4 regions of the Reinekea sp. genome follow, and region 1 is predicted to be linked to each of the others. Evidence: predicted binding sites of a transcription regulator. Region 1 holds the regulator's gene; each other region holds the start of a gene.
The links. The regulator sigma-54, encoded in region 1, starts transcription at its own class of promoters, with help from an activator protein. The targets are predictions, from matches to a motif close to TGGCACNNNNNTTGCTNT.
Positions count from the first base shown of each region.

Region 1 (7,390 bases):
CCGGAAGTGCCGCTATCGCGAATAACTTTGGCGTGCCGCACATTATCATCGGCGTCACCATTGTCTCGCTCGGCACATCGGCACCGGAAATTATTGTCGCCATCTTTGCCGCGCTGGACGATAAGATTGAGATTGCCATGGGCAATGCCATCGGCTCTAACATTGCCAACATCGGCCTAGTGCTCGGCATCACTGCGTTGATTGCGCCCATTCCAATCAGCAAGCGCTTGATCATCAATGAGAACTTAATCATGCTCGGCGTTGCCATTCTCGCCGGCTTGGTATTGTTCAACTATATTATCGGCTTTATCGAGTCCCTGAGCCTTGTTCTGTGCCTGGCGGTGTTTTTGGCTTGGATCTATGTTCAGCATAAACGAGCCAATGGCAGTGACGCTGAGTTCGAAGAAGACATCCCCAGCGACATGACCAACAGCAAGGCCTTGGTGTTATTTGTGCTGGGCTTGGCCGTGCTGATTGGCAGTGCCCGCCTGCTGGTTTGGGGTGCTGTTGGTATCGCCAATCAATACGCCATCAGTGAAGCCATTATCGGTGCAACCATTATCGCCATCGGCACCAGCTTGCCTGAACTGGCAGCATCGGTGGCCAGCGCACTAAAGAAACACCATGATATAGCGATCGGCAATATCTTGGGTTCCAATATATTTAATCTCCTCGCCGTATTGGCCGTGCCGGGGCTAATTGCCCCAGGCGGTTTTGCCGCTGAGGTTTTTAACCGCGATTATTGGTTTATGTTGGCCATTAGCCTGGTCCTCTTTGCCGCTCTTTTTATCCAAGGCAAGCGTAATGCGAAACTGGGTCGCTATCTTGGCACGTTTTTTGTGGTAAGCTATGCAGTCTATGGCTACATCGTATTTCTGGCCGCAACCGCTGTGTAATATATGACCAATACCAACTTTCTCGCCATCGCAAAACGAACCTTTGCGCTGGAAATTTCGGCCTTGACCACACTGGAACAGGCCCTGGATGACCAATTTAACCAAGCCTGCTTGTTATTGCTCGGGTGTAAGGGTCGCGTTGTGGTCACGGGCATGGGTAAATCCGGCCATATCGCCCACAAGATAGCCGCCACTCTGGCCAGCACGGGCACCCCAGCATTCTTTGTCCACCCCGGTGAAGCCAGTCATGGCGACATGGGTATGATTACCGGTGCAGATGTCGTTATCGCCTTATCCAATTCGGGCGAAGTGAACGAAATCGTTTCTCTGCTGCCGCTGATCAAGCGGCTGGGTGCCGCACTTATTGGCATGTCCGGCAATAACAGCAGCAGCTTGGCCACCCTGTCCGATGTGCATCTATACTGTGGGGTCGAGCAAGAGGCTTGCCCATTGAACCTTGCGCCGACATCCTCGACCACCGCGGCCCTGGTAATGGGTGATGCCGTGGCAATTGCCCTGCTGGAGGCGCGTGGTTTCAGCGCCGAAGACTTTGCCTTTTCCCACCCTGGCGGAAGCCTAGGCCGGAAATTACTGCTCAAGGTGGAAACCATCATGCACGATGGTGATGAGATCCCGATCATTAATCCGGACGCCTCCGTTTCAGAAGCCCTAATGGTGATGACACAGAAAAGCCTCGGCATGGTCACCGTGCAGCAAGACGGGCGGTTGCTGGGCATCTTCACCGATGGCGATTTACGCCGGGTAATTGATCAAAAAATAGACTTTTCGGCGACGTCCATCTCGACCGTAATGCACCCTAAACCACACTCAATCGATGCTGACCAGCTGGCCGCCCAAGCCCTTTATATGATGGAGGAGCACAAGATTACCTCGCTGGTTGTGACCCATAAGAATATCGTCGCCGGCGTGATTCATATGCACGACATATTGAGAGCCGGCGTGGCCTAATGATGTATCGCAAGCTACTGCTTATGGTGCTGATAGGTTTGGCTGCTCTACTACTAATCTTGCTTATGTCCAGTGATGAGCGGATGACGGCTGAGGTCACAAACCAGATATCGCTGCCGGCGGATTCACCGGATATATACGTAACCGGGATGGCCCTAACGCGCTACGATAAACTGGGTTCTAAGGTTATGACCGTCGACGCGGATACCGTGTCGGTGTACAACAGCAGCGGTCAGAGCCTGTTGAGTCAACCGGTGGTGATCCTGACCGATGCTGGTCAAAAGACGTGGCATATCAGAGCCGACCAGGCCCTGGTTATGGCCAATGACGACATGGAATTCCGCCACAACGTTGTGGCAACTCAACTCAACGGTACGCCTGCGACTCGAGTCGGGAGCGAGTTTATGAGGGTTTCCGACCAGGGCCAGCTAATCAGCACCGACTTAGCGGTAACCATCGTTAAGGGCAGACAAACCGTTGATGCGGTCGGCATGGCGGTCCAACTAGATGCACCCGAACCGGTGATCAACTTACTATCGGAGGTTAATTTTGTTTATGAACCGTCGTAAAAAAACCGCCTTACTGATGTTAGTCAGTCTTTGCGCGGCAAGCTTGGCGCTAGCGACGCCGGAAGATCGCAACAAGCCCATTACCGGCAAGGCCGATACCAACACCATGGATGCCAATAGCGGTAAGACGGTCTTAATTGGCCAGGTGGTTATCACCCAGGGGGCTTTGATTATCTATGCTGACAAGGTCACCATTGAAACGGATCCAGTGTCCGATCAGCTTTCCTATTTACTCGCCGAAGGCAAGCCGGTGCGGCTCTTCGACCAGCCTGTGGCCGACGGTGAAATGGTCCAAGTACAAGGCCTGCGGGTCGAATTTTTCCCCAACGAGAATAAGATTATCACTCTGGGTCAGGCACAGGTTACTCAGGTCGGCAACAAAGCCGAGGGCGAGCGCATTATTTATTTGACCGACACCGGGGTTATGACCATAGAGTCCGAGCGCGCCATCACCGGACAGCCAGGCGGCAAGCAAGCAGAGTTGCTCATTCAGCCTGAGGCCGTGAATTAATGGCCTTACTGGAAGCAACCCATCTGGCCAAAAGCTACAAAAAACGTCCAGTTGTTCGAGATGTTAGCATCGCCGTCGAAGAGGCCCAGATCGTTGGGCTACTGGGTCCGAACGGGGCCGGTAAAACCACCTGTTTCTATATGATCGTCGGTCTAATTGCCGCCGATCATGGCGATGTGACGATCAACGGTGTTTCGGTGACCCATATGCCGATGCACGCCCGGGCGCGCCAAGGCATTGGCTATCTGCCCCAAGAGGCCTCTATTTTTCGTAAGCTGTCGGTTGCCGATAACATCCTCGCCGTCCTGCAAACCCGAAAAGACCTCTCCAAGCAACAGCAGAATGAACGGCTTGAGTCCTTATTGGCCGAGTTCAATGTCACCCACATCCGCACCAGTTTGGGCATGGCGCTATCCGGCGGCGAGCGGCGGCGGGTGGAAATAGCCCGGGCCTTAGCGATGGAACCTAAGGTGATCTTGCTGGATGAGCCCTTTGCTGGTGTCGACCCTATTTCGGTCGGTGATATCAAGGCGATCATCTATCATCTACAAAAACGCGGCATTGCCGTTTTAATTACAGATCACAATGTTCGGGAAACCCTCGATATTTGTGAAAAGGCCTATATTGTCGGCAATGGTCACATCATTGCGGAAGGTTCCGCTGAAGAAGTTCTCAGCAATCAAACTGTCCGTGAGGTATATTTAGGTGATCAGTTCCGTTTATAACATTCGAAGCGGTGGCCTTGATATTTTTAGCGTTGGAGCACATTTGGTGGGTATTGAGCAAGTATGAAGACATCCTTACAACTTAAAATGAGCCAGCAACTGACGATGACCCCGCAGTTGCAGCAGGCGATTAAGTTATTGCAACTGTCCACGCTCGACTTACAGCAGGAAATTCAGCAGGCGTTGGACACCAACCCCATGCTCGAGGTCAAGGAGGACGATGCCGATGCTCCAGAACACGCCAACACTCAGGAGCCACCCAATAATGACGACCGTCAGGTTGCTAAGACTGAGACCGATGACTCCACTCGAGAACTGACCGTTCAGGAAACCATTCCGGATGAGCTGGCAGTAGACAGCTCATGGGACGACATCTACACCCATCAACCCACTAGCCATGGGCTGCCGTCCGGCGATGATGATTATAATCTCGAAAACATCTATGGCACGACCGACTCACTACAAGATCACCTCTACTGGCAGCTGAACCTGACCCCGATGACCGATAAGGATCGGGTCATTGCTGAAACCATTTTGGAAAGTGTCGATGATGAAGGCTATTTGTCGAGCCCCGTAGCCGATATATTTGAAGGTCTGATGGTGGCCATCTCGTCCGATGATGATCCGCTCGATGAAGACGAATTCCATGCGGTATTACACCGTTTGCAACAGTTTGACCCACCGGGAGTCTGTGCGGTCAACCTAGCTGACTGCCTAGCGATCCAACTCAAGCAGCTCGCCACGGACACACCCTATTTAGCGCTGGCGATACGCATCGTCGAAAATCATATCGAGCTGTTGGGCATCAAAGACTTTGCGCAAATAATGCGCAAGGCGCGGATCAAGGAAAACGAGCTGCGCGAAGTCTTCCTACTCATACAAACACTCAATCCCCGGCCCGGCAATAGCATTGCCTCGGGCAAATCCGAGTACGTAGTACCAGATGTTATTGTCACCAAAGACATCAAAAACAATCGTTGGTTTGTTGAACTGAACCCCGATATAGCGCCGAAACTGCGGGTCAACTCCTCTTACGCCTCGATGGTCAAGCGGGCCGACAATTCATCGGATAACACCTACCTAAAGGACCACTTGCAAGAGGCTAAGTGGTTTATTAAGAGCCTGCAGAGTCGAAATGAAACGCTGCTCAAGGTCGCCACCACCATCGTTGAGCACCAACGTGGCTTCTTGGACTATGGCGATGAGGCAATGAAACCGCTGGTTCTGCACGATATCGCAGAGGTGGTGGGTATGCACGAGTCGACCATTTCGCGTGTCACCACACAAAAATACATGCACACCCCCCGTGGTATATACGAATTAAAGTACTTTTTCAGTAGCCATGTCAGCACCGATACCGGTGGCGCCTGTTCCAGCACCGCGATTCGCGCACTGATCAAAAAGTTAGTGCTCGCGGAAAATACTCGTAAACCGCTGAGTGACTCTAAAATTGCCGATTTACTCGGTGAACAGGGCATACAGGTCGCCCGACGAACCATCGCCAAGTACCGAGAGTCATTGAACATTCCACCGTCAAATGAACGTAAGAGTTTGATTTAGAGCCTAAATTTTTTAAAAAGTCCCTTGCAGTTTTGGCAATGAAGCGCAATAGTTAGAATATGAGTTACATAACGGTTTCACGATTACCGGCATCTGTTTGTCGGTGGACGGTGGCCTCATTTTCGACCACCGCCTGTGTACCAGCCCACTCTGGCTGGAAAGGTAAAAACTGCAAGAGGAGCAGCCTATGCAAGTTCATATCAGCGGCCATCACGTTGAGGTAACAGAAGCCCTCCAGAGCTACGTTTCAACTAAGCTTGAAAAGCTCCAACGACATTTTGACCAAATCGGCAACGTGCAGGTCACCCTCAGTATCGAAAAGGAGAGACAAAAAGCAGAAGGCTCGCTGAACATCAAGGGCGCCCAACTCCATGCAGACGCCGAACATGACGATTTATACGCCGCCATTGATCTAATGAATGACAAACTGGACCGTCAATTGATCAAGCACAAAGAAAAAACTGTCTCACGCAGCCACGGGTCATAACGAAAGCATGATTCCTCTGGACCAAGTATTGCGCCCCGAACGCACCTTTGTTGATGACTTCGGTGCGAGCAAAAAAAAGGTACTGCAAACCCTTGCTGAGCGCCTGTCCAAGACGCTTACTGGGGTATCGGATGTTGAGTTGTTTGACCAACTGATCGCTCGTGAACGGTTGGGCAGTACCGGTATAGGTTCAGGCGTTGCAATACCCCATTGCCGCCTTGTTGGCTTAGACAAGCCCACGGCGGCATTGGTTTTATTGACCAATCCTATTGATTTCCAAGCGATAGATGCCAAGCCAGTGGATCTCGTTTTTGCCCTGGTGGTCCCTATTGATGCTACCGATGAACATTTACAGCTGCTGGCGATGGTGGTTGAAAAGGTTAATGACCCTAAGTCTTTAGCTTTGATTCGCCAATGTCCTAGCGCGATGGCCCTATATGAGCAATTTGTAGGAGCCCCAAATAAGCAATAAACTGAGAATGGCTATGTCTTCTGAAAAAATCCGACTAATAGTGATTAGTGGCCGTTCCGGTTCCGGTAAGTCGACTGTCTTAAATACACTTGAAGATGCCGGCTTTAACTGCATCGACAATTTACCCCCAGCTTTATTGCCTGAACTGGTCAGATGGATGACTGAGTCCGCACCTCATAAACAGATAGCAGTGTGCATTGACGTCCGAGTCTCCACCGAGGGTCTGCGTGACCTACCCGAAATTTTAGGCAGTCTCAGTGCAAAAATTCAACCAGAGCTACTGTACCTCGATGCCGATGAAGCCATCCTGTTACAGCGTTTTTCTGCGACCCGGCGTAAGCATCCATTAACCGACAACGCCCACTCGCTGGCCGAAGCGATTGCCCAAGAAACGCTGTCTTTAGCGCCCATCGCCGATGGGGCAGACTTCAAGCTGGATACCAGCACCCTGTCGGTACAGCAACTGCGCGTGCAGATCCGCGACCGACTAATCAACCGACCAACCGGTTTGGCGTTGCAGTTTCTGAGCTTTGGTTTTAAACATGGCTTACCCAGAGATGCGGATATGGTGTTCGATGTGCGCTGCCTGCCTAATCCATACTGGGATAAGAGCTTGCGCATGTTTACCGGTGTTGATCGCCCTATTCAAGAGTTCTTACGCCGAGAACCGGCAGTGGCGGACATGTTTGAGGATATCCGGCGCTTTATGGAGCGCTGGTTACCGGAACACGAACGCAACCAACGCAGTTACCTAACCGTGGCCATTGGTTGCACCGGTGGCCAACATCGCTCGGTATATCTGGCTGAGGAGCTCACGACGGCCTTCAAAGAAAAATACCCGACCACACAAATCAGACACCGAGACATGGGGCAGGATACAGCGTGATTAGAGAAGAGATTGTCATCATTAACAAACTCGGATTGCATGCGCGCGCGGCCGCCAAACTGGTCGGGGCGGCATCCCAATTTGGTAGCATGGTGTCGGTCTATAAGGACGGACGACAAGCCGATGCGAAAAGCATTATGGCCGTTATGATGCTCGCGGCATCCAAGGGCACTGCCCTGACCTTTGAAATAGATGGCAGCGATGAGGTCTTAGCCTGGACAGCGATCGAGACCCTGATAAATAACTTTTTCGACGAGGGCGAATAACTCACGAACCCCGCCTGATCACAGAGATACCTTATGCCTGCCAGCCTAA
Region 1 covers NZ_CEYAVF010000022.1:13,976-21,365, forward strand. The annotation lists gene AC4FIC_RS09960 (calcium/sodium antiporter) at 1-896, shown strand, start outside; gene AC4FIC_RS09965 (KpsF/GutQ family sugar-phosphate isomerase) at 900-1,865, shown strand; gene lptC (LPS export ABC transporter periplasmic protein LptC) at 1,865-2,434, shown strand; gene lptA (lipopolysaccharide transport periplasmic protein LptA) at 2,421-2,945, shown strand; gene lptB (LPS export ABC transporter ATP-binding protein) at 2,945-3,670, shown strand; gene AC4FIC_RS09985 (RNA polymerase factor sigma-54) at 3,734-5,230, shown strand; gene hpf (ribosome hibernation-promoting factor, HPF/YfiA family) at 5,418-5,717, shown strand; gene AC4FIC_RS09995 (PTS sugar transporter subunit IIA) at 5,725-6,189, shown strand; gene rapZ (RNase adapter RapZ) at 6,203-7,075, shown strand; gene AC4FIC_RS10005 (HPr family phosphocarrier protein) at 7,072-7,341, shown strand; gene mgtE (magnesium transporter) at 7,375-7,390, shown strand, end outside.

Region 2 (7,390 bases), on a different contig from region 1:
CCGAATCCCCCATGGCTCCCCATTCATCTGCGGAATCATCGGTTTCCGGGCTAAGACCATCAATTAGCGCATCAACATCAATACCATCTGGGTTGTCATCACTCATCTTTACATCTCCTAAAACTGGGTGTCTGATGGGGCTTAGCTGGCCTTTTCAGGTTTCTTTTTGGTACGCATGGACTTCAGCTTGCTTTTCATGCCCCCTAGATCGACTGTGACCGGTTTACAGATGGCTTCAATCCGCAGCGCGAGATTGTCACCGGACTGGCCCAACGTGGTATCGAATAGGGGAATCGAATTGGCCGTCATGGTAATAAAGGGTGGCAAATCGATCGGGATAATGTCACCGGCCTGGAGGCCTACCAACTCTTTCAATTTGATCTCGCGCTTGGCTACCGTAGCGTTAATTTCTATTTTAGCATCGAGCATATCGTGTCGCAGGGACTCAACCCAGCGCTCGTCGATCTCGTCAATATCCGATTGAACGCCGGCATCCAGTACTTCGCGCACCGGTTCAATCATCGAATAGGGCATGGTCATGTGTATGTCGCCACCACCACCGTCCAGCTCGACATGAAAAGTACTGACCACCACGACCTCACTGGGTGAGACGATATTAGCCATGGAGGGATTGATCTCCATCGCTATATATTCAAAATCGATGTCCAGCACCGCGCTCCAGGCTTCCTTCATGTCTTCGAAGACCTGATCTAAGACCTTCTGCACGATGCGGACTTCGGTAGGGGTGAATTCCCGACCTTCAATTTTTGCGTGCCGCCCGTCTCCGCCGAAGAAGTTATCAACCAACTTAAACACCAGGCCGGCGTCGAGGATAAACAACGCCGTGCCGCGCAATGGCCGTATCTTGACTAAATTCAGGCTAGTCGGAACGTACAGAGTGTGCAGGTATTCGCCAAATTTGAGGATCTGCACCCCACCGGCGGCCACATTGCAGCTGCGCCGCAATAGATTGAACATACTCACACGCGTGTAGCGAGCAAACCGCTCGTTAATCATTTCCAGCGTCGGCATTCGGCCGCGCACGATTCGATCCTGACTGGTCAAATCGTAGGAGCTGGTCGCCTTTACTTCTTTTTCTTTTGCTCGCTCTTGCTCTTGCTCTGCTTCAGCGTCATCTTCGGCGCCATAGTCGTCATCTAGAGCGCCATCATCGATGCCATGTAATAAGGCGTCAATTTCGTCTTGCGAAAGTAAATCTTGCACTACTTCACCCTATTGCAAAATAAAACTGCGATATAAAACGGACTCAATACCAGGATCGTCCATTTCGGCCTTCATAATATCTTGAACGGAGGCGGTTAATTCATCGGCCAATTTTTGTTTGCCCGCAGCACTGCCTACTTGCGCGACATCTTGGCGACTGAATACATCCAATAAGTTATTCCGGATCAATGGATTGTGCAGCGCGAGCAACGCAATAACGGCCGGATCTCGGGTTAATACGGACAACTCTACCTGTAAAAACCGCATTTTGCCGTTTTGGGTATAATTGATCACAAAGGCAGGCTGCATCGCATGATATAAAGCTGCGATCGGCATCTGCGCCGGAATGGCCATGCCATTTGCTGCCGTTGCCAAGGGCTCGGCGGCAGACATCTTGTCCTTCAACAGGAACCAGGTACCCCCAACAGACAGGATGGCAATAAGCAAAACACCGAATACGATCATCAATATCAGCTTGAGTTTGCCTCCGCCCTTCGCCTCGCCCTCAGGGACTGGGATATCTTCATCGGCCATAATTCGGTCCTAACATTCGGTTATTTAAAAAACAGCAAGCAGTGTGCCATAAGGTGGCCCGGAGTATATCAAAGTTTCGTCGAAGCCCGTCATGTCTATTACCTGCCAAGGGACAAATTCATTGTGCGTTATCTGATTCAGATTGGGGGTTTTTGAAACCGTCAAAATGCTGCCACCCTTAAACGTATTGATCGACCAGGCTGAGGTTCTGGATAACCTCGGCGGCCGGTTCGCTCACGCCATCGAAACCAGGCTCGGCCGGAGCATTATTGACACCAGAGCCACCGTCGCGCGTCGCGCCCCCCTGCCCCTGGCTAGATGAGTCCTGTACATCCAAATTAGCCAGCGCCATACCTTGTTCCGCCAAGGATTCTCGCAGTCGAGTAGACTGTTGCTCCAACAGGTCGCGTACCACACTTGAACTGGACACTATTTGGACCTGAGTTTGATCCTGCTGCACCAGTATGCGCACTTCTAAAGCACCCAGCTCTGGCGGATCGAGACGGATCACCGCCTGTTGCAAGCCGCCTCGGGTCATCATTTGAATCTTGTCAAACAGTTCACTGCCGGCATAATCGAGCTTCATGGGACGATTGAGGAGTTCATCTGTTTTGGCGGCCAGAGGATTAGGAGTGGCGGCCAACGCGGGTCGAGCCGACGGCTCATTGATCGAGCCGAGGCCTGATAAAGGCCTTAATACCGGCGCCGCTGGGCTGTCGGTTGCGGCGCTCAGCGCCATGGTGTTGACCCGTTGCGCGTTGGCGACCGTCACCGCCGGCGTATTGGGTTTAGTATCGGCGCCCAGTAGGTTGGCATCATCGCCTTCTGTCGAACCTGCCTGCACATCCGTGGTTTCTGCAGACGGCGAAGACGATGGCGTTAGCGATGGTGATGGTGGTCCGGCGCGCGCGGCTTCTGAACTGGAAGGCGCCAGCAGACCAGCATTTGCCATCAGATAGTTCAAGAATCCTTCACTGTCCATCTCTTCTACCGGATCGGACAAGTCAGATTGCGGCAAATCCTCACCGCTATCCTCCCGCAGCTGTGCATCGTCAGCGGCCAATTTTGTCTGCCGATCGGCAACCCGAGCCACCGATTCGGTCTTGCTGAGCAACTGATCGAAACGCCGCTCATCAGCCCGCTCGTGATCTTCTAAGCGTTTGGCGGCGACGTTTCGCGCTGTAGCCGGGGTGTTTTGGTTCTTTACTTCGATGGCCTGCATCAGATAAGACAGCATAATCACTAAGACCTAAGTTGAGCGGTTTCATTAGTTAATGCAATCCTGGGGCCATGTTTAAGAATTTTAAAATGCGCGCAAACTACGGTGGGGAGATCAATAATACGGGGAATATATAGATCCCATTAGCATGCAACAGGGATCGATGGTGGCTAACAGGGGCCTGTTCATGGGTTTATCAGCAGGCCATTCAACTCGCCAAAAACCCATTCAGCCTCCTGCACCAAGACCGGCATAAGGGCCTCGCAGCGCTCCAGCTGACCGGCTTTGGCGTAGTCTTCCATCTGATCACTGAGTTGGTTAAATTCGACGCAGCCCATATTGCCGCTCGATCCCTTTAAACTGTGCGCCGACATCCGCGCAGTGCTAAGGTCCTGTGCTGTGATGGCCGCCCTCAACTGCTCGAGTCGGTGCTGGGCATCCCGAATAAAGATCGCGATCAGGTCTGAAAAGTCGTCTTCCAATAGACTCTGTAATTCTGTTAAGACTTGCCTATCCACGCGCGCGCTCGACATGGTGCGGCCTACCGGCTCGAAGGCCAACGCAGTAACGCGGTGACTGCGTTGCCCGTTGGGTTGTAATAAAAATCTTCACAGATGCCATCGATCAAACGCAAGCCACGACCACTGCAACCGTCGTCGGAAACGTCGCGGGCTAAAAACAGCTGGTGATCAAAGCCCTGCCCGCTATCGCTAATAGTCACTTCAAGCACACCGCCGGTCGCTTCAGGATAATGGCTGACGCTAATGATGATTTTGCCTTCGGTGAGTACCGACAAGCGTCGCTCGCGTTCGGCATAATAGGCGCTGAAGCCATCTGTCGATGATTTAAGCGCAGAGGACAGTGATAAGACACCGTGTTCAAGAGCATTAGAATAGAGTTCGGCCAACAGGGTGTAGAGTTGACCACTCAAACCGCGCAAGCCCTCGACTTCGGTTATGATATTTAACACCATGGGCAGGGGATTGAAGCCGCGCAGTGTTAAAGGCCCCAAGGTATAGGACAGTTCCCAATCCTGGGGCCCCACCAGCGAGCCCCGTTTATTTTCCAGATCAGGCAGGCCAAGTACATCCATATCGACCATCTTAACGCTGAGCAGCGTCAGATCGTCATCTGCGCCCGTTTCACCAACAAACCGCTCGACCGCCGTCAGGATCGAGCTGAACAGGGTGTCGACGGCAGACTGTTTAAATATCGCCTGCAGACGGTCTTCGCCAAAGAACTCCCCGGCCTCATTGCGCGCTTCAATAATGCCATCGGACCAGATAAAAAGTTCATCATTATCGGCCATGGTTAAATTGATAAATTCAGGCTGAAATTGATGCGCGTCGAGCACACCCAAGGGCAAATTGCTGGCTCTAAAGGTTTCGATTGTTTGGCTTTCAGCGCGGAAACACACTATATCGGGCAAACCACCCAACCATATCTTGGCATGCTTTTCGTAAAAATTGAGTTCGACAAAGCACCCACAGCAAAATACACCGACCGGTAAGATCCCGCGTAACTTACTGTTTATTTCCCGCAACACCTCTTCCATGGCAAAACCCTTGGCGGTCATACCATAGAAAATCTCCGCCAGCGGCATCGCACCAATGGCCGCAGGCAGACCGTGACCGGTAAAATCACCCAAAAACAGGTGCAGACCACCGTCTGGTTTGCGCTCGGCCAATACCGTATCGCCGTTAAAGACCGATAAGGGCGACAGGCTGTGGGAGATATTGGCCAGATCAAGACAACCGGAATGGGCCACATTATCGAAAATGGTTTTCGCCACCTGTTGTTCGATCAACATCTGACGATTGTGCGCCTGCAGTTTCTCGTGCATAAGACGCATACGGCCAAAGGCCTTGATCTTGGCTTTTAAAATCACCCTATTATAGGGTTTGGAGAGGAAGTCGTCTCCGCCAGAGTCTAGGCATTTAGCCAGTGACTCCGGGTCTTGCAGAGAGGTCAAAAATACAATGGGAACATAGTCTTCTGCGAGCCGGCTGCGCAGCTCTTTGGCGACGGATAGACCGTCCATGATAGGCATAATAACATCGAGTAGGATGAGATCGGGTCGGTGCTCCCAAAACAGACGAATGGCCTCTTCACCATTGGCCGCCAGTATGACCTCGTGGCCCTCCTTGCTGACAATACTGCGCAATATCATCCGATCGGATTCGTTGTCATCAGCGATCAAAATGCGCAGTGAAGAGTTCATCCGTATCTCGTCTTAACTAATTTTAAACAATTGCCCAAAGTTTGAGATGGTTAAGATTTTTTTAACATCTTCATTACAGTTGACTATATCAATATTGGCGTTATCGCCACCGGCGTGGTCGCGCATTAGCAACAGCATGCCCAGGGCTGAGCTGTCCAAGTAGGTCGCTTCGGCCATATCGACTATATAGTTGGTGACCTCGACCGAGACCGATTCGTAAATTTGCCGGAATTCTTGATGGGAACTGAAATCAAATCGACCTGAAACCTTCAATTTGATCGTGTTACCGTTCGTTGATGCAGTGACTGCCATGTTCAATCCTCGTTTATGTGCCACATTTCCTATAACTGTAGTTCCTTCTCCATTATTCTCCATCAGGGCAAGGAACTAAGCTCAGAACGTCCATTTCATGCTGTGATTATTTTAACGACATTTAAAACAGTTGCCCACACCCAGTAAAACGCTTTTAACGGCATTTTAGGCAGAACTGCCGGATCTAGGCCCTTATCGCTTAAGGACTAATTTGCTGCAATTGCCTAACTCAGCAATACTCCACCGCCTAAAGAGCGTTAGCGATACTTATACGTAACCTAGGAAAAATTTTAGATTGTGCGCCTGCGCACCAGAAAACTCAACGAAAACGCTGACTGATCAATTCATCGATCACCTTTTGTTCTTTTTTGTCCTCGACCAAGACTTCTTCGATAGACAACTTGTCGATATATTGGCCAATATTCTTGCGTCTCTGATAGAGCAGCTGCCACTTGTCCAAGACTTGCTGTTCACGTGCGTGCCAGCCGTCAATAGTAATCTGTTGGCGTTGCGCCAAATCCGCCAGCTGATCAATAAAGCCCTGCGTTCGGCGCCACTGCTGCATACTGATGCCCAATGCCCCCTGCTGATCGAGATAGCCGAGGTACTCTTCGCGATATTGACCCAACTCCAACAACCGGTTGTTCTCAACGTCCAGTTGCGCGCGCACCTGGGCCAAAGCCTGCGCAGCCTGGTCTTCACGCTGCTTGGCCAATTTTTCGACAATCCCCAGCCGGACCGAGCGCTTCACTGTGGCTTAGCCGGGGCCGCCGGTCGATTCTGACGCAAGGGTCGACCACCGGCCATACCCGCTCCGGCAGCGGCTGCGGCCGGGGCTGAGTTGACAACACCCGTCAATAGCTGAACGGACTGTTTGAAAGGCACCTGTTCACGCAAACCCTGGCGCAAAAAATCGCGCAAGGTCGGATACAGGCTGATGGCCTTATCGATTTCTGGATTGGTACCCTTGGTGTAGGCACCAATGGCGATAAGATCCTTGTTCTGGGCATAGGTCGACCAGAGCTGCTTGGCCGACTGGGCCGTTTTCAGGTGTTCATCCGACACCACCTGAGGCATCGCACGACTGATGCTCTGTTCAATATCGATCGCCGGATAGTGGCCCTCTTCGGCCAGCTTCCGATTGAGCACAAAGTGCCCGTCCAAGATGGCGCGTGACGCGTCGGCGACCGGATCTTGCTGGTCATCGCCTTCCGTGAGCACAGTATAAAAGGCGGTAATGGAGCCGCCGCCCACTTCGGCGTTGCCGGCCCGCTCAACCAGTTGTGGAATGCGTGCAAAGACTGACGGCGGATAGCCCTTGGTCACCGGCGGTTCGCCGATGGCCAAGGCAATCTCGCGCTGGGCCTGAGCGTAACGGGTAAGGGAGTCCATCAGCAGTAGCACAGACTTGCCTTGCGAACGAAAATATTCGGCAATCGCCGTGGTGTATTGGGCTGCACGCAAGCGCAGCAATGGCGCATCATCGGCCGGCGAGGCGACAACGACGCTGCGCGCCAAGCCATCCTCGCCTAGAATATCTTCAATAAACTCCTTAACCTCACGGCCCCGCTCCCCGATCAGCCCGACGATGGTGATGTCGGCATCGGTGAATTTGGTCATCATGCCAAGCAAGACCGACTTACCCACACCCGACCCGGCAAACAGTCCCAAACGCTGCCCGCGACCCACCGTCAAGAGCGAGTTAATAGCGCGGATGCCGACATCCAATGGCTGACGTATGGGGGCCCGATGAAGTGGATTTATAATTGAACCATTCAAACTTTGTTGCACGCGGCAGCGCAACTCACCCTTCCCATCGATGGCCTCGCCAAAGCCGTTCACTACTCGTCCGAGCAATTCATCGCCCAATACCAGATCAT
Region 2 covers NZ_CEYAVF010000005.1:9,841-17,230, reverse strand. The annotation lists gene fliN (flagellar motor switch protein FliN) at 1-106, opposite strand, end outside; gene fliM (flagellar motor switch protein FliM) at 142-1,224, opposite strand; gene AC4FIC_RS03390 (flagellar basal body-associated FliL family protein) at 1,234-1,758, opposite strand; gene AC4FIC_RS03385 (flagellar hook-length control protein FliK) at 1,937-2,995, opposite strand; gene AC4FIC_RS03380 (Hpt domain-containing protein) at 3,163-3,510, opposite strand; gene AC4FIC_RS03375 (ATP-binding SpoIIE family protein phosphatase) at 3,519-5,198, opposite strand; gene AC4FIC_RS03370 (STAS domain-containing protein) at 5,211-5,510, opposite strand; gene fliJ (flagellar export protein FliJ) at 5,830-6,261, opposite strand; gene fliI (flagellar protein export ATPase FliI) at 6,258-7,390, opposite strand, start outside.
Region 2: the regulator sigma-54 is predicted to act here: its motif matches at 3,032-3,049, upstream of AC4FIC_RS03385 (flagellar hook-length control protein FliK).

Region 3 (7,390 bases), on a different contig from region 1:
AGGTGGCCAAAGCATCCGTACTGCCGGTGATGGCAATATCTATAGGATAGGCCGCAATTTCGGTCCGCTCAAAAACCAAACGATCATTTATCTGCGATGCTTGGATCTGGCCAAACAACGTTGGATTGGCGTTAATTAGGTCGTTAATTGTTGCGACCAGCTCGGTACTGGAGGCGTAGGTATTTTCAGGAATAGTCAGAAATTGGCTCACCCCGCCATCCACGGTAATCTCCAAGATATTGGTGGCGGCAACATCTGCGGCCCCCAAGATCCGGGTCGGCACAGGAGAAGACACAGACGCCAAGCCCAGAGTTGTTGGCGTAACCGTAGAGGGGACGGCCGCCGCCGCCGTTTGGTCGACTATATTAATTTCAACCGGGCCAATGCCAGCATCGTCTGAAACGATGCTAATAAAACCCGTGGCTGCGTCCCGACTGACCGCGACGGCAGCGGTACCGATACCCGCTTGAAAATTCGGCGCCGTATTGATAGCGCTTTCTAGATCGGTTAAAAAGTCATCTGTGGCTGTCGCGCCCGTCCAGCCGCCGGCTGGGATCGCCAGGCTCACGGTGTCGGTTACAGCGCCGATGGTCATGCTAAAAGCCATCACGGCACCAACGGCCTCACCGGTCGCTATATTGCCCAGAGGCAGCGCTATAGCAGTGCTCAACACGGTCGTATCGCCCGGCACCAGGTCTGCGAAGGTTAGTTCGGTAGTGTTATTGCCTTGAATTGTGGTGGCTTGGCCGGCATAGCTGGTTAAATCGAGCGAGCCATTATTGGCAAACAGATTGGTGCCCGCGATAGCGGTAACCTCAATAGGGTCGTCTATTTGCGCTCCGCTATCGAGTCCCAGATACTGTTCTGCGCCAGCCGATACAACGCCACCGGGGCCGGCTAGGGCGTTGACTTCGAGCGTGTCACCGGCAACTTGGGCATCGATGCGCGCAAAGTTCAGCATACCCTCTGATGCAAAGGCATGTACCTGGGTATCTAATCCGGCCGTCTGCAGACCGGTATTAACCGCGGATGCTAACGCACTGGCGTCCGGATAGGTCGCCGGCGAGGCCAACGTGACGTTCGTCGCCACACCATTGAGCACGACCTGAAGACTGTCATTACGAACTTGGCCTAAGGCTACATTAGGGCTGAGTACTGACTTAGCGGTAAAACCCAAATCATCAAGCGATACTGAGCTGCTATTGAGACCCGCCACTGTGGTGATCGTTGTCCGGTTTGGACCGCGAGCGCCATCGGCAGTAAAGCTGAGCCGATCGATGGCGGCATCATATTGAAAGCCTAAGCCGCCACTGACACCGCCGGGTGCCCCGATAGCTGCATTCAGATCGGCCACAAAATCGGCGATACTGGCCCAGCCATCTTGCGCATCGGGCACGGTATTAGTAGTCGAGGGTACACGCACGGTGACGTTATTGAGACCAGCCTGGCCCTCTACGGTTAAATTAAAGACCATATCCAAATCAATCCCCGCCGCGCCGTCCAAGAAACCTGGGACAGTCGAGTCGATAGCCAAAACATCTCGGCTGCTGGTCAGCTGGGTCGGGGTGTCGGTATTAACGATACTAAGTCCTGGGGTGGCATTGCCAATAAAACTGATACTGGTTTGGCCGAAATTCAGATATTCACGGCTAGATAATAGACCGCCAACATTGTCGCTAATCGATAAAATATTTGAGCCATCGGTGGCATAGGTACCTTTGGCCTCAAAACGAATGCCGCCACTGGGCTGGACAACAGCCTGAATCTTACCAGCCAGCTCCGAGTCGCCCTCGATCGTGGCATTGATGGAATCAACCAATTCGTTCACATCGTCATAAACGATAGCATCCGAAAAGGGCTTAATATTGACTACTAAAGCCGCTGTACCGGCATTGATATTGAGCCCTTGAATGCTGACGTCTAAGCTGTAGGCGGCCTCGACAGCCGTCGGCTGCCAAGGGAATGTCATCCCAGTGCCGGCTGCAACACCTGAAAAGCCAATGGGCCCGCCTAGGATCTGACTGGGGGTGCCCGCAGTGGTCGGAAAACCAATAGCCTCCAGGGTGGTCACTTCATTTACGGCCGACCCAACCTGGGCCACCCCAACGGCGAGACCGTTGGTGCGTGTAGTAAGACCAGACGACTGCAAAACAACAGCACCGGCTGGGACATTAATCTGGGCATCGATGGCGTGGGTGCCACGTGGAGCTTGGTGACCGGCATCAATGCGCAAATCGGTTAAAATACCGCCGACGATGACATTCTTATCGGCACCAAAACCTTGCAGGACTGAGCCCTGATTGTTGACCACATACCCATCCTTGTCGACCCCGAAGATACCCGATCGGGTATACCCGGTGTCGCCATTAGGCGCTTTGGTGACAAAAAAGCCATTGCCATCGATGGCCAAATCGAGCACCGACTTGGTCTGTGTCAGGGTACCCTGATCAAATTTCTGACCCACATTGCTGACGTTCACGCCGGATCCAACCTGGTCCTGACCCATACCAATAAACGAGCTGGTATAGGCATCACCGAACTCAGCGCGACTGCCTTTAAAGCCGGTGGTGCTGGCATTCGCGATGTTGTTGCCGGTAATGGCCAAGTCTTTGTTGGCGGCGGCGACGCCGCTTAATCCTGAGCTGAAACTCATCGTTCGGTACCTCTGTGTATGCTGGCCCCGGTGAACGGGGTGAGGATTCCCCGGTGCAATGGGAATAACCTGCCATGCTGTTGCCGTTGAGCGTTTAGAGCGATGCTCAGTAGACGGCGTTTATTTGTTTAATCTGATCGAGCGATGCGGTGCCGCCGCCAGCCAGATTTAATTGAATATCGTTACTGGCCAGGATGGTCACAGACTCGACCCGGCGCGAAATATTGGTTTCGAAGCTCTGCTGCAGACCGGACAGATCGCCTAAAACTCTGAAGGTATACTCACCCTCGTTGTGCGGAATAATATTGCCGCTTTCATCGACACCGAATTTGCTGTAGTCGATGTCGGCCAACTCGCCATTCACTTCCAGGTTGGCGCCGTCCCACTTAAAGTTCATCGGGCCACTGGGCTGATAGCCCAATTCAACGTCTTCGACGATCTGACCGAATTGATCTTCAATCTGCAGATGCAGGCCTTCGGTGCCGGCTTCAAGCTCGGTAATACCAAAGACCAATTCACCAATGCGCAGGTCACTGCCATCGTTGCCGCTGACCGTGACCGCGCCGCCCACCAATGAACTGGCTTGCAGAGCTTGAGACGATTTATAGGATGCGGCCAGGTCGCCAAAGCCGTCACTCATGCTTTGAATGCCCTCGACCGTGGAAAACTGGGCCAGCTCGGCAATAAAGGCCGCGTCGTCCTGGGGCTCGAGCGGATTTTGATTGTTCAACTGGGCAATCATCAATTCTAAGAATTCGGTTTTACCCAATTCATTCGTTTTGGCGCTCGTTGGGTTTTTGGCAGTGATGTCATATTGACTCAGAGCATTATTTACGCCGGTTATATCAGCCATATCTCTGCCTCTACTTACCCATGGTTAAGGTTTTTTGCATCATCGTCTTGGCCGTATTAAAGACCTCGACGTTCACGGTAAAGCTACGCGATGCGCTCATCATATCGGCCATCTCTTCGACCACACTGACATTCGGATAATAGACGTAGCCATCTGCGTCGGCGAACGGATGAGTGGGTTCGTAACGCACTTCTAAGGGCCCGTCTTTTTCGACGATACCCGCCACCTTTACACCATTACCGAGCGTGTTGTTATGACTGCCCTGCATCAGGCTTCCGGGCATCCGACTGCGATCCATCAGTTGCGCCTGGACACTCTGAAACACCGGCTTACGCGCGCGATAGGTTTCTTCTAGACTGGAACTAACGCTCTGGGCGTTAGCCAGGTTACTCGCCGTGGTATTCAGGCGAATGGACTGGGCATTCATGCCCGAGCCGGATATATCGAATATATTACCTAGACTCATTATTAATCTCCTCGCAGTGCGCCGGTTAAGCCTTTGAACTTACCGTTCAAGAACTCAAAGCTGGCGTTATAGGCCATGGCATTGGTGGTGAATTCGGTGTTTTCGATGTTTTCATCGACCGTGTTGCCGTCTATGGAGGGCTGCAGCGGGCTGCGATAGAGGCTCTCCCAGCTATCAGCATGCCGGCCTGCCATATGATGGTTACTGGTCCGAGTAATTGCCATACTGCTCTGGCGCTGAGCTTCACCGCCCAGTATCGCCTTAAAGTCTATGTCCCGCGCCTTGAAGCCCGGGGTATCGGCATTGGCCAAGTTATTGGCCAAAATAGAGGACCGTTCCGAACGCACTAGCAAGGCGTTATCGTGAATACCCAATGAATTTGCAAAGCCTAGTGCTGACATCTGTTTTCCCCTATTGCCGCTTTCTGATTCTTAATAGAGATATAGCAATAGCAGTGCCAACTTAATATTCTGTTTATTATCAATGACTTAGGTCGAAATTCTGGTTTTGCCTGGCAAGGCGCCGAGCAAAGCGGCAAGGAGGTGCCGGCTTGGCGCTAAACGACCCAGAATTGATCCCGGAGGCTAAATTTTCTTGTACAGGATGCCGGGCCGGCAATGCACCATTTCGTATAGGTCGGACAGGCCATGGACCGACTCAGAGGCCCCCACCAGAAGGTATCCACCGGGGTTAAGGGTGGCGTGGATTCGAGTGAGAATGTCGCGCTTAAAATCGGCGCTGAAATAGATCAGCACGTTGCGGCAAAACACCAGATCGAAACGGCCTAGGAGTGCGTAGCTGTCTTGCAAATTTAAGGCACGAAAATTTATATCGGCGGCAATGATCGGGTCTATCTTAAAGCGCCCACTGCCGAGCTCGGTGAAGTGCTTCTTTAGCTTGACCGGATCCAGACCGCGACCGATGGCCAGCGTGCTGTACTCGCCTGATCGGGCTTGCGCCAGGGCGGTTGGCGAAATATCGGTCGCAAGGATGTCCGCTCCGGCGCTGAAAAATCGATTCTGTTGCCGGTATTCGCTCAGGATCATCGCGATTGAATACGGCTCTTGGCCGGTCGAGCAGGCCGCAGACCAGACCCGCAAACGCCTTGACGCCAGTCGGTCGGTGAACTCCGGGAGCAACTTTTGCTCGAGCACCTGAAACGGATGATCGTCCCGAAACCAGAGGGTCTCGTTGGTGGTCATGGCATCGATGACCTGGGCTTTTAACCTGACCTGGGTGATCAGCTGCAGCCTGTTGGTCAGCTCATTCAGGCTCGTCAATCCTTGCTCGGCCATCAAGCGCCGCAGCCGACTGGCTACCAGATATTGCTTACTGGCACCCAAGAAAATACCGCTGTGCTGTTCTAAAAACCTACAGAATTCATCATAACCTGAGGTCATGTCTGTCATGCAAAACCAACCCTTTAGTGTGTAACCGCTCAATCCAAGAGCGAATCTGGTGCCCGCATATGGATCAGACGTCGCCCTCCGTGGGCGGCAATTTCAGCCCCAACCCGGTTATCCGCTCGAGCACCAACTGACCGAGCATATCGGGCTGAAATTTCGCTAAGAAGTCGTTGGCGCCGACCTTACTGACCATGGCCTTGTTAAACACACCGCTCAATGAGGTGTGCAAGACCACAAACAGATCTTTAAGATGCGGATTGGCGCGAATCTCGGCGGTCAGGGTATAGCCATCCATCTCGGGCATTTCGATATCGGAGACCAGTATCGGGTATTGATCGGCGGGATGAATACCGTCGGCAACCAACGCCACCAAATGCTCATAGGCTTGCCTGCCATCATTAAATTGCACGACCTTAAAGCCGATGCGCTGCAGCGTTTTGACGATTTGATTGCGGGCGATTTTCGAATCATCGACGATCATAATTTCCAGTTCCGGCGCACGCAGTGCCATACCCTGACTAATTAACTCTTGAGAAACATCCTCCGGTACCGGTGACACCTCGGCCAATATCTTTTCAACATCGATAATTTCAACTAATTGCCCTTGATACTGCGTCACCGCCGTCAAAAAATGATCATGGCCGGTGCCCTTAGGCGGCGGCTGTATATCTTCCCAATTCATATTTACGATGCGCTCGACACCGTGAACCAAGAAGCCTTGCACGCGAATATTATATTCGGTGATGATCACAAAACGATTTTGGCGATTTTTGATCGCCGCATTACCCGTCGCCAGACTCAAGTCTAAAATAGGAATGGTGCCGCCCCGAATATGCGCTACCCCACAGACCACCGGGCTGCTGCCAGGGATGCTGGTTAAGACAGGGCACTGCAGCACCTCCTTGACCTTGAAAACATTAATGCCGTAGGTCTGCTCACCGTCGAGGCGAAACAGCAGCAACTCTAACCGATTCTGGCCCACCAGCTGGGTACGCTGATTGACGCTTTCCATGACGCCTGCCATAGAGAACTCCCTGCCGCTAGGCATGACAATTGCATTGACCTGGTCATACGCCAGCAAACTGACTCTTAATGAAAAATAAGCATAGACGGCTATTGGGGCGCAACAACCCCCTGGCACGGCGATTTTATCGACTCGCGACAAATTGGACCCAGCGCGCCCGAGCTGGCCTGCTCTGTTGGTCCTCTGGACTGGCGGTCGCGCTGGCGCTAAGCATGCCGGTTCAGGCTAGTAACATCGAGACGATCCAGGCCTATGTTGATACCACCGTACACAGCAGTTTGAGTAATTTTGCGCGCGACGATATTAATATCGACGTGCAATTCCCCGCCAATAGCCTGCTGACATCAGCCTGTGTCGGCGCATTGGAGTTTGAATGGCGTGGCTATCCGAAGGCGGGTCAGAACACGGTTAAAACGGCCTGTGCGGACCCGCGCTGGCAGCTCTATCTGTCTGTCGGCATTCAGGTGTTTAAAGAGGTGGTCATCAGCGCCGCACCGCTGTCGCGCAACAAACCATTGGACCGCAGTCAATTGACCCTGCGCCGGATGGACATTGGGCCCCTGCGACTGGGCTATTTCGATAACGTAGAGGGCTTGCAGGGCTATCTGCTGCAGCGCACTCTTCAAGCCGGCCAAGTCATTACACCTTACATCGTCAAGGCGCCAGCCTTGGTCGCCCGAGGCGATTGGGTCACAATTCGCTCAGGCAGCGGCGGCCTGGTGGTCACGACAACCGGCAAGGCGCTTAAAGACGGTGCCTTGGGGGATCAAATTCCGCTGAAGAACCTAAATTCCCAGACCACGGTCCGGGCCTGGGTGATTGCCAAGGGCGTGGTCTCGACGCGGAAAGCCGATATTCAGCTACAGACTGGCCAAGGCCAATAGGGTCATTAGCCCAATAACTAAAAAGAATTCAAAATAAGGCTAAAGTTTTTAATACTGCCGCCGTTAACTAGTTCATACGAGTATAAGTCCAGAGGACAATGCAA
Region 3 covers NZ_CEYAVF010000008.1:20,405-27,794, reverse strand. The annotation lists gene AC4FIC_RS05240 (flagellar hook-basal body complex protein) at 1-2,653, opposite strand, end outside; gene AC4FIC_RS05235 (flagellar hook assembly protein FlgD) at 2,760-3,506, opposite strand; gene flgC (flagellar basal body rod protein FlgC) at 3,517-3,972, opposite strand; gene flgB (flagellar basal body rod protein FlgB) at 3,975-4,373, opposite strand; gene AC4FIC_RS05220 (CheR family methyltransferase) at 4,557-5,381, opposite strand; gene AC4FIC_RS05215 (chemotaxis protein CheV) at 5,446-6,402, opposite strand; gene flgA (flagellar basal body P-ring formation chaperone FlgA) at 6,471-7,286, shown strand; gene flgM (flagellar biosynthesis anti-sigma factor FlgM) at 7,390-7,390, shown strand, end outside.
Region 3: the regulator sigma-54 is predicted to act here: its motif matches at 4,415-4,432, upstream of flgB (flagellar basal body rod protein FlgB).

Region 4 (7,390 bases), on a different contig from region 1:
GTCGGCTCAAGTCAAAAAATTCAAAGACCAGGCCAACTAAAGGCTAGCATTAACGGATAAAGTCGAACAAACTCATCTTAGTGACGGTGGCAAAGGTCTGCTGTGCCGCCTTGAGAATAAACTCTTCCATCTGCAAACGACTCACGGCCTCTGCATAGTCGAGATCACCAATGCTCGAGCGAATATCTTGGGCCGCCAGCTTGTTGTCGGCATGTTGATTGGCAATATTGTCGGTGGTATTAATCCGAGCACCAATACGTGTACGTACTTGAGACACATTTTCTAATGCCGCGTCGAGATTTTCCAGACTGTTAAAGATGGCTTCATCGTAAACTGCCGTGAATTCCGATGCGGTGCTAAAATTCTCCAAGGCGTAGGCCAGTTTCTCCACCGTGACCAATAGGCCCTGCTTCTCGGAGGTGTCGACCAAAAACTTGTCGCCCGGTGCTGGGTTGCCACTGATACTCACGTTCATCCCGGCGAAGGTGATCGAGTCGCCACTCTTATAGGCGCGTTGCTCGATCCCTTCTATGACGCGCCCGTCGGATTTATTGCGCACCGTGATGTTCGGTCCCGGCGGCACCATATCGAGTTCATTGCCGAAGGTGATCACGGCATTTTCCGGGAAAAAATCCGTCAACTGCGCTTGATTAACGGTGATACCTTGGGAAATCACGCCCGGCGGCTGGCCAGTATTTTGGCTGTTTCCATAACTGTAAAAGGACGGTACATTGGCGGGAATGTCGAGAAAAGCGTCCTTGCCGGTGTCACTGGCCGCTACCGTAGAATTGCGACTGACCTGGACATAGCGCACGCCCTCGTCGCCTTGGTAGAGGTAGCCACCGCCGGGATTTTGAACAAAACTCTGCTTATCACCGGCGAATCCAGAGAACAGATACTCGCCACTGCCATCCTTACTGTTGGTAAGATTAAAAAGCTCCTGCACGCGCGAATTGACTTCTTGGGCGATGGCGATCCGATCCGAATCGGAATAGAGGGCGGCGTTACCGGCCTGAACGGTTAACTCTCGAATGCGCTGAATTGAGGACGTTACGCCAGCCAAGACACCTTCCTCTTGCTCTAATCGAGCCGTGACCAGAGTGATATTGCGCTCATATTGGCTCACCAAAGCGATTTCCTGGTCGAGTTGCATGACTCGGGCCGCACCAACTGGGTCGTCGGACGGCGACAAGATGCCCTGGCCGGAACTTATCTGTTCCTGCGTACGATTGAGACTGCTTTGCAGTCGCATCATGTCGTTTACCGGGCGGTTGAATACCCAATAACTTGAAATTCGATCGGCCATGCTAGTTTCTCCCAATCTTAAAAAGGCGGCAAGCCATGCTATACAGCAGCCAAGAGCGAATCGAACAGTTCCTGCGCAATGGAAATAACCTTGGCATTGGCATTGTAAGCGGCTTGAAACTCGATCAGGCGGGCGGCCTCTTCGTCGAGATTGACCCCCTGCACATTGCTAATTTCCGCTTGAGAGCCTTCTAATACGGCCCGATCCGTATCCGAACGTATTTGCGCCTGGCTGGTTAGGGTAGCTATTTTAGCCACCGTTTGGCTATAGCTTTCGGTAAAGGTGTTGCCACCATCACTCATACTCATTGTCTCTTTGGTTTCCAGACCAACCAATTGCAGCGCATTGCGGTTATCGGATGCGCCATCGTCGTTCCATCTGATAATAAATTCATCACCGCTTACGGGCCGCCCACCGAGTTCAAACTGATAACCCATATAGGTCGATTGGGCGTCTGGCAGGCCGCTGAAAATACTGCCTGCCAAGGGGTCGGTGATCAGGCGGGTGCCCCCTTGCATAACAACGTCCACCTGGCCGCCGATGTTCATACGCGAAGTGTTTTGGTTACCCTGACCGTTCATCAAGTTATAGACCTGATATTCAATAGTGCCCGTTTCGGTAATAAACACCTTGGTCTGGCCAGTACTGTTTAGTAACTGATTCAGCTGAGTTTCAATATCCGCCTTTAGGCTATCGGAGTCGGTGTAGTTGTCGGTTAGATCAACCGTGCCGGTGCGCCCGTCAGGCAGATACATCTGATAGACATAGGGCCCGTTGAGCTCAAAATTATACCCGGTTTCATTGTTCAACAGACCTAGGGTATCGCCACTGACCGCGCTAAACGGCCAGCGCTCACCGCTGGAAATCAACATGCTGTCGCCTGGATCGATCACCGCGTTGTTTGCTAAGCTACCGGGTAAACTCGGTACGCCGGAAATCACCGATTGTGCCTTGTCACCGCGTATTTCCAATAAAATATCGTTGCCGTTTTCATCCATGATGGTCAGGGTCACACCATCACTCTTGGCGGACACACCCCGATTTATGAGATCAACATGATTGTTAATGCGGTCGGCCAAGAAATTGGCATTCATGTCTTCCGGTACGATCTCTGGAAAACCGTCCAGGTATGTTGTTTGGTTGGCACTGCTGACAAGTTGAGTAACCTCATGGCCATCTACCCACACCTCGAAAGGCATGTCGGGGCTGTATGTGGTCCCGGAATTGGTAAAATTGGTCAGTTGCACCTCGGTATAGGCTCGCGCAGAGACACCCTTAACCCGATTCAACTGGGTCACAATTTCATTGGCACTGGCCGAGGCAAGGGTTGAGATGGTCGGCACCTGGGTTTCCTTGCCCGTGATCGGGTCGGTTTGATAAAAACTGAACCGCTCCGGATTGATGCCATTGGGGATAGGTTCAACAGACGGCCCATCCATACCAATGGCCGGAATCGACGATGGCCGGGCACGCCAACTGCTCAGCGCGGTTTCAGCGGTGTCACTGGTAAAGAGGGTATTGGCAATGCCGGGAATAAATTCCATATTTTCTTGCGGCGGGTTCAAGGACACCGGATTGCCAGGATCACTATTGTCAAAAATTGAGTAACGGGTTGGGCTGAGGAACTTGATCACCAGCGGCGGGTTCAATTCGCTGTCGCTGGCAAAGGCGGCCGACTCCCGGCTCAGCATGGTTCCCTGGTCGATAAAGCCACTGCCCATATTGCTTAAACTGGTTTCGGCCTTAATGGGGAAGGCTAGAGCTAGTTGACCAGGCTCCTTCAGCAGGATGTCCATATTTTGTGCGGCAGAGCGCAGCGGCGCAATGGTAAAGGCGTCGCCCTGCTGAAAGGTTCCGCCTTCCAGTACCACGTCTAAACCGTCAAACGATAGGGTCTGCGGGAACGACCCGACCAGAGCCCCCTCCGAGACCACCTTACCGTCATCGAGGCGTGTCACTTGGAAGCGGGCACTGCCCGGCCCCGGCAAAGCGAGCTGGTATTCGCTGGTCGTGAGGGCGCCAGAGTCGGTAAAGTAAACATTGAACAACCTATCGTTCGGTAGGCTGTTAGAGCTATGGGCATGAACCCGCTCTGAAGCCAACAAAGGATCGTTCATGTCTTGAAAAAAATTGGTGCCCAACTGGCCGTCCAGATCAATACCCAACTGTTGTTGTGCATTGGTTTCTTGAGCGAATGCCACGGCGATAATACCTAGAGAGTTGATCGCCTTGTCTAAGGCCTCCCCCCGGAAATCCACTAAACCACCGATCTTACCACCACTGATTTTCTCGGTGACATCGAAGCTGCTTACCTTACTTTCAAAACGAATACTATAGCGTTTAGGGTCCTTCTCACCCGGCACCGTTTCGAGCCTGTTGGCACTGGTGCCGTCCACCAGGGACAGGCCCATTCCAACGCTAATATTAAAGGCACCGTCAACATCGAGCACGTCGACATTAACTAATTCGGATAGTTGACGGACCAGCTCATCGCGCCTGTCGAATAGATCGTTGGGCGGCTCAGACGTCGCCGAGCCCCGGGTATTGGCAATCTCTTCATTGAGACCGGCAATACCTTGGCTGATAGTATTGACTTGACTGGTAGCTACTTGTAATTGGCCATTCAAATTTTCATTCTGCGTGTTCAGATAGTGCGACAGGGTTGCAAAGCGTTCACTCAAACCCTTGGCCTCACCCAGCACTACATCACGAGAGGGGATGTAGCTTGGGTTGTCTGCGGCACCTTGAAGGGCGGCGAAATAGCGATCCATCTGGGGTTGCAGCCCGGTAGAATTATCCGCCAACAGCCGATCGACCTGTTCAATCCCATCTCGATAGACTTGCGAGCCCTGAAAGCTACTGGTGTCAGCGCGCAGTTGATTGGTAAGAAATTGGTCGTGCACACGGCGTACGGTAGACACCTCGGCGCCCTGGCCGACATAGCCAAAGCCACGGAATAGCGGGTTACGACTTTCCACCACCACTTCCTGACGCGAATAGCCCGGCGTGCTGACGTTGCTGATGTTATGACCGGTGGTTTTCAGCGCTTCTTGTTGCACCAATAATCCGGAAATAGCTGTCGATAACATACTCATGAGCGTTTTACCTTAGGCCTTAGCAAACCAGTCGCTGTTAGCGATGCGACTGATTTTCTCGGCGTACTGGGGATCGGTGGCGTAACCGGCATCTTGCAGAGCCTGCAGGTAGTCATCACCGGTATCGGCGGCCAAGGCGGCCTGATAACGCGGCGAGTCTTGGACAAACTGAACATAATCGTCGAACGAGTCTTCGATCGACGGATAAGCGCGAAAAGGCGCTTTGATAGTTATCTGCCGACCGTCGATAAATTCATGGGTCGTGGTGGAGGCGGTTTCGCCCTGCCAGCGCTGATCGGCCTTGATGCCAAATAGGTTGTGCGAGGACTGGCCATCGCCATCGGCAATCACATGTTTGCCCCAACCGGTTTCCAAGGCGGCCTGGGCGACCAAGATGTGCGGGTCTAAACCGATCTTTTGGGCGGCCTTTTCGGCGTGCGGCATCAGGTTGGCGATAAAGGCCTCGGGCGAGTCAAACAGGGCGGACTTGCCGTTTAAGCGCGGCTCACCCAGTTCTTGCGGCTCATTGGCGGCCAGGACAGAACTGACGACCGAGATCGTGGCGAGTGACGGCTCATTTGCCACGCTTCGGGCAGCGCGCGGCGCCGTGGTTGGCAGGCGCTCAAGAATCGGTCGATTAGAGTGGTCGAGAGTTTTGACATCAACATTGTAGATATCCTCGACCACCGGGTGTTGTGCCTTGCTGATCTGCTCATAGAGCACGTCGGCCAGACCGAAGCCCCCGCTCTGCGACATCGACAACGACAACTGTTGATCGGACATATCGCGATAAAATTTGGTTTGATAACTGTTTTCCAGATCCGATGCCAAGACATCGGTGGCGTCGCGCATACTCTTCATAATTAGGCCAAGGAACATCGACTCAAACTGTTGAGCTACTGCCTTCAACGCCTCAGGGTCGTCTTTACGCGCACCCTGCTTCAAGGCGTTTAAGCCATTGAGATCGTTGTAGTTAAAAGCGGCATCGAGTTGTTGAGTCATCTGCTTCTCCGGCTAGGTGTTGCCGGTTTGCGAAACAAAACCGGCGCTATCATATCTATATCAAGGATTGTGCCAAGTTGGCCTTATTGACCTGCATAGCTTAAATAACGATCAGCTCCGCCTTCAGGGCCCCGGCTGACTTAAGCGCCTCGAGAATAGCCATCAGATCGCCCGGCGCAGCACCGACGGCATTCACCGCATTGACCAGATCGTTCAGGGTGACCGTTGGGCCGAACAAAAACATCGGCTTTAGCTCCTGATCCACGGCCACATCGGTCGCTGGCACGACCACGGTCTCGCCTTCTGCCAATCCATTGGGCTGGCTCGCCGCCAAACTGTTGGCAATGGTGACCGTTAGATTGCCGTGGGTGATCGCGACCGGCTCGATCATCACGTGCTGGCCGACCACTATGGTACCGGTCCGACTATTGATAATGACCTTGGCGGACTCCTCACCCGGGCTCACTTCGAGATTTTCCAGCACGCTCAAGTAGCTAACGCGCTGATTGGCATCGCGCGGGGCCGTGACCCGCACCGAAGTGGAATCGACCGCGTAGGCCGCATCGGGACCGAGTAGCTCATTAATGACCTCAGCCATGCGCATCGCCGTGGTGAAATCGGAGCGATGCAGGTTAAAGGTAAGGTGGTCGCCGTCGGAAAAGGCATTGGGTACCGAACGCTCGACGATGGCGCCACTGGGAATGCGGCCGGTGCTCTCAATATTCACCTGAATCGACGACCCGTCCTCGCCATCGGCGCCAAAGCCGCTGACCACCAGACTGCCTTGGGCGACCGCATAAGTCTTGCCATCGGCACCGCGCAACGGGGTTAGCAATAGGCTGCCACCGCGCAGGCTGGAGGAGTTGCCGATACTGGAGACGGTGATATCGATCTCTTGGCCGGGCTTGGCAAAGGCCGGCAGGGTGGCGTAGACGCTAACCGCGGCGACGTTTTTCAGCTTAGGATCCTCGCCTTCCGGAATGGTCAGGCCAAACTGTTCCATCATGTTCCGGAACGTCTGGTTGGTAAAGGGCGACTTATCGCCGGTACCGTCCAAGCCCACCACCAAACCATAGCCGACTAGCTGATTGCTGCGCACGCCCTGTACCGAGGACAGATCCTTGATCCGGTCGGCCCACACTAGGGTGCTGAGCAGGCAGAACATTAGGGTCAAAAAAGGCTTCATGGCGGTCATCTCGTTACTATTACGGAGTATGGAATAATAAGAGCAATAAATGTGCCTAGAATTGAACTGAGTTTCGATTGAGTCCCCAATTAGGTCTGTGCATGAGATCGGCATCGCCTCGCTGGGGGGCTGAACCCCCGCCAGATAAGGCTGCAGCGCACTTACTAGAGGGCGGACACCTCTGCGGAATCGCTCGGCGGAGTCTTGTTGGCGCCTGATTGGCAGGCCATTAGTCGAGTGCACCAGCCGATCTCGGCCGCTTTGCATGCCTGCCGGGCTCACCCACTGGCCGCTATTGCGGCAACTGGGGCAAACTGCAGATGCTACAAAACCCGATACGGTCCTATCGGGTCGTTTGGCGCTATCTTTGAACCTGCCCTATGGCCTTAGAACGGCATAATACTGGAATTCAATAGGGTACTGAGCCAACCCTGCTTACTGGAGCTGGCCACGGCACCGGCGCCGCTGTAAGCAATCCGGGCATCGGCAAGCTTTTCACTGGACACGGTATTGTCAAGATTGATGTCATCGGGGCGCAGCATGCCTTGAATACGGATGAATTCCGAGCCGGTATTGAGGGTAATCCACTTCTCGCCGCGCACGCGCAAGATGCCGTTCGGCAAAACCTCGGACACGGTGACGGTGATATTACCGGTTAAGGAGTTCGACTGGTCGGCATCGCCTTTGCCGGAGAAGGATCGGTCACCCTCGAGTGAGGCGCTTAGCTGATTGATCGGGCCAATGCCGGCGATGGTCGGTGCGCCCAGGCTGGCGCTGGAGTTTTTGCTGGTCTTGGAGGCC
Region 4 covers NZ_CEYAVF010000008.1:31,869-39,258, reverse strand. The annotation lists gene AC4FIC_RS05280 (hypothetical protein) at 1-40, shown strand, start outside; gene flgL (flagellar hook-associated protein FlgL) at 50-1,306, opposite strand; gene flgK (flagellar hook-associated protein FlgK) at 1,345-4,401, opposite strand; gene flgJ (flagellar assembly peptidoglycan hydrolase FlgJ) at 4,414-5,403, opposite strand; gene AC4FIC_RS05260 (flagellar basal body P-ring protein FlgI) at 5,504-6,589, opposite strand; gene flgH (flagellar basal body L-ring protein FlgH) at 6,976-7,390, opposite strand, start outside.
Region 4: the regulator sigma-54 is predicted to act here: its motif matches at 5,461-5,478, upstream of flgJ (flagellar assembly peptidoglycan hydrolase FlgJ).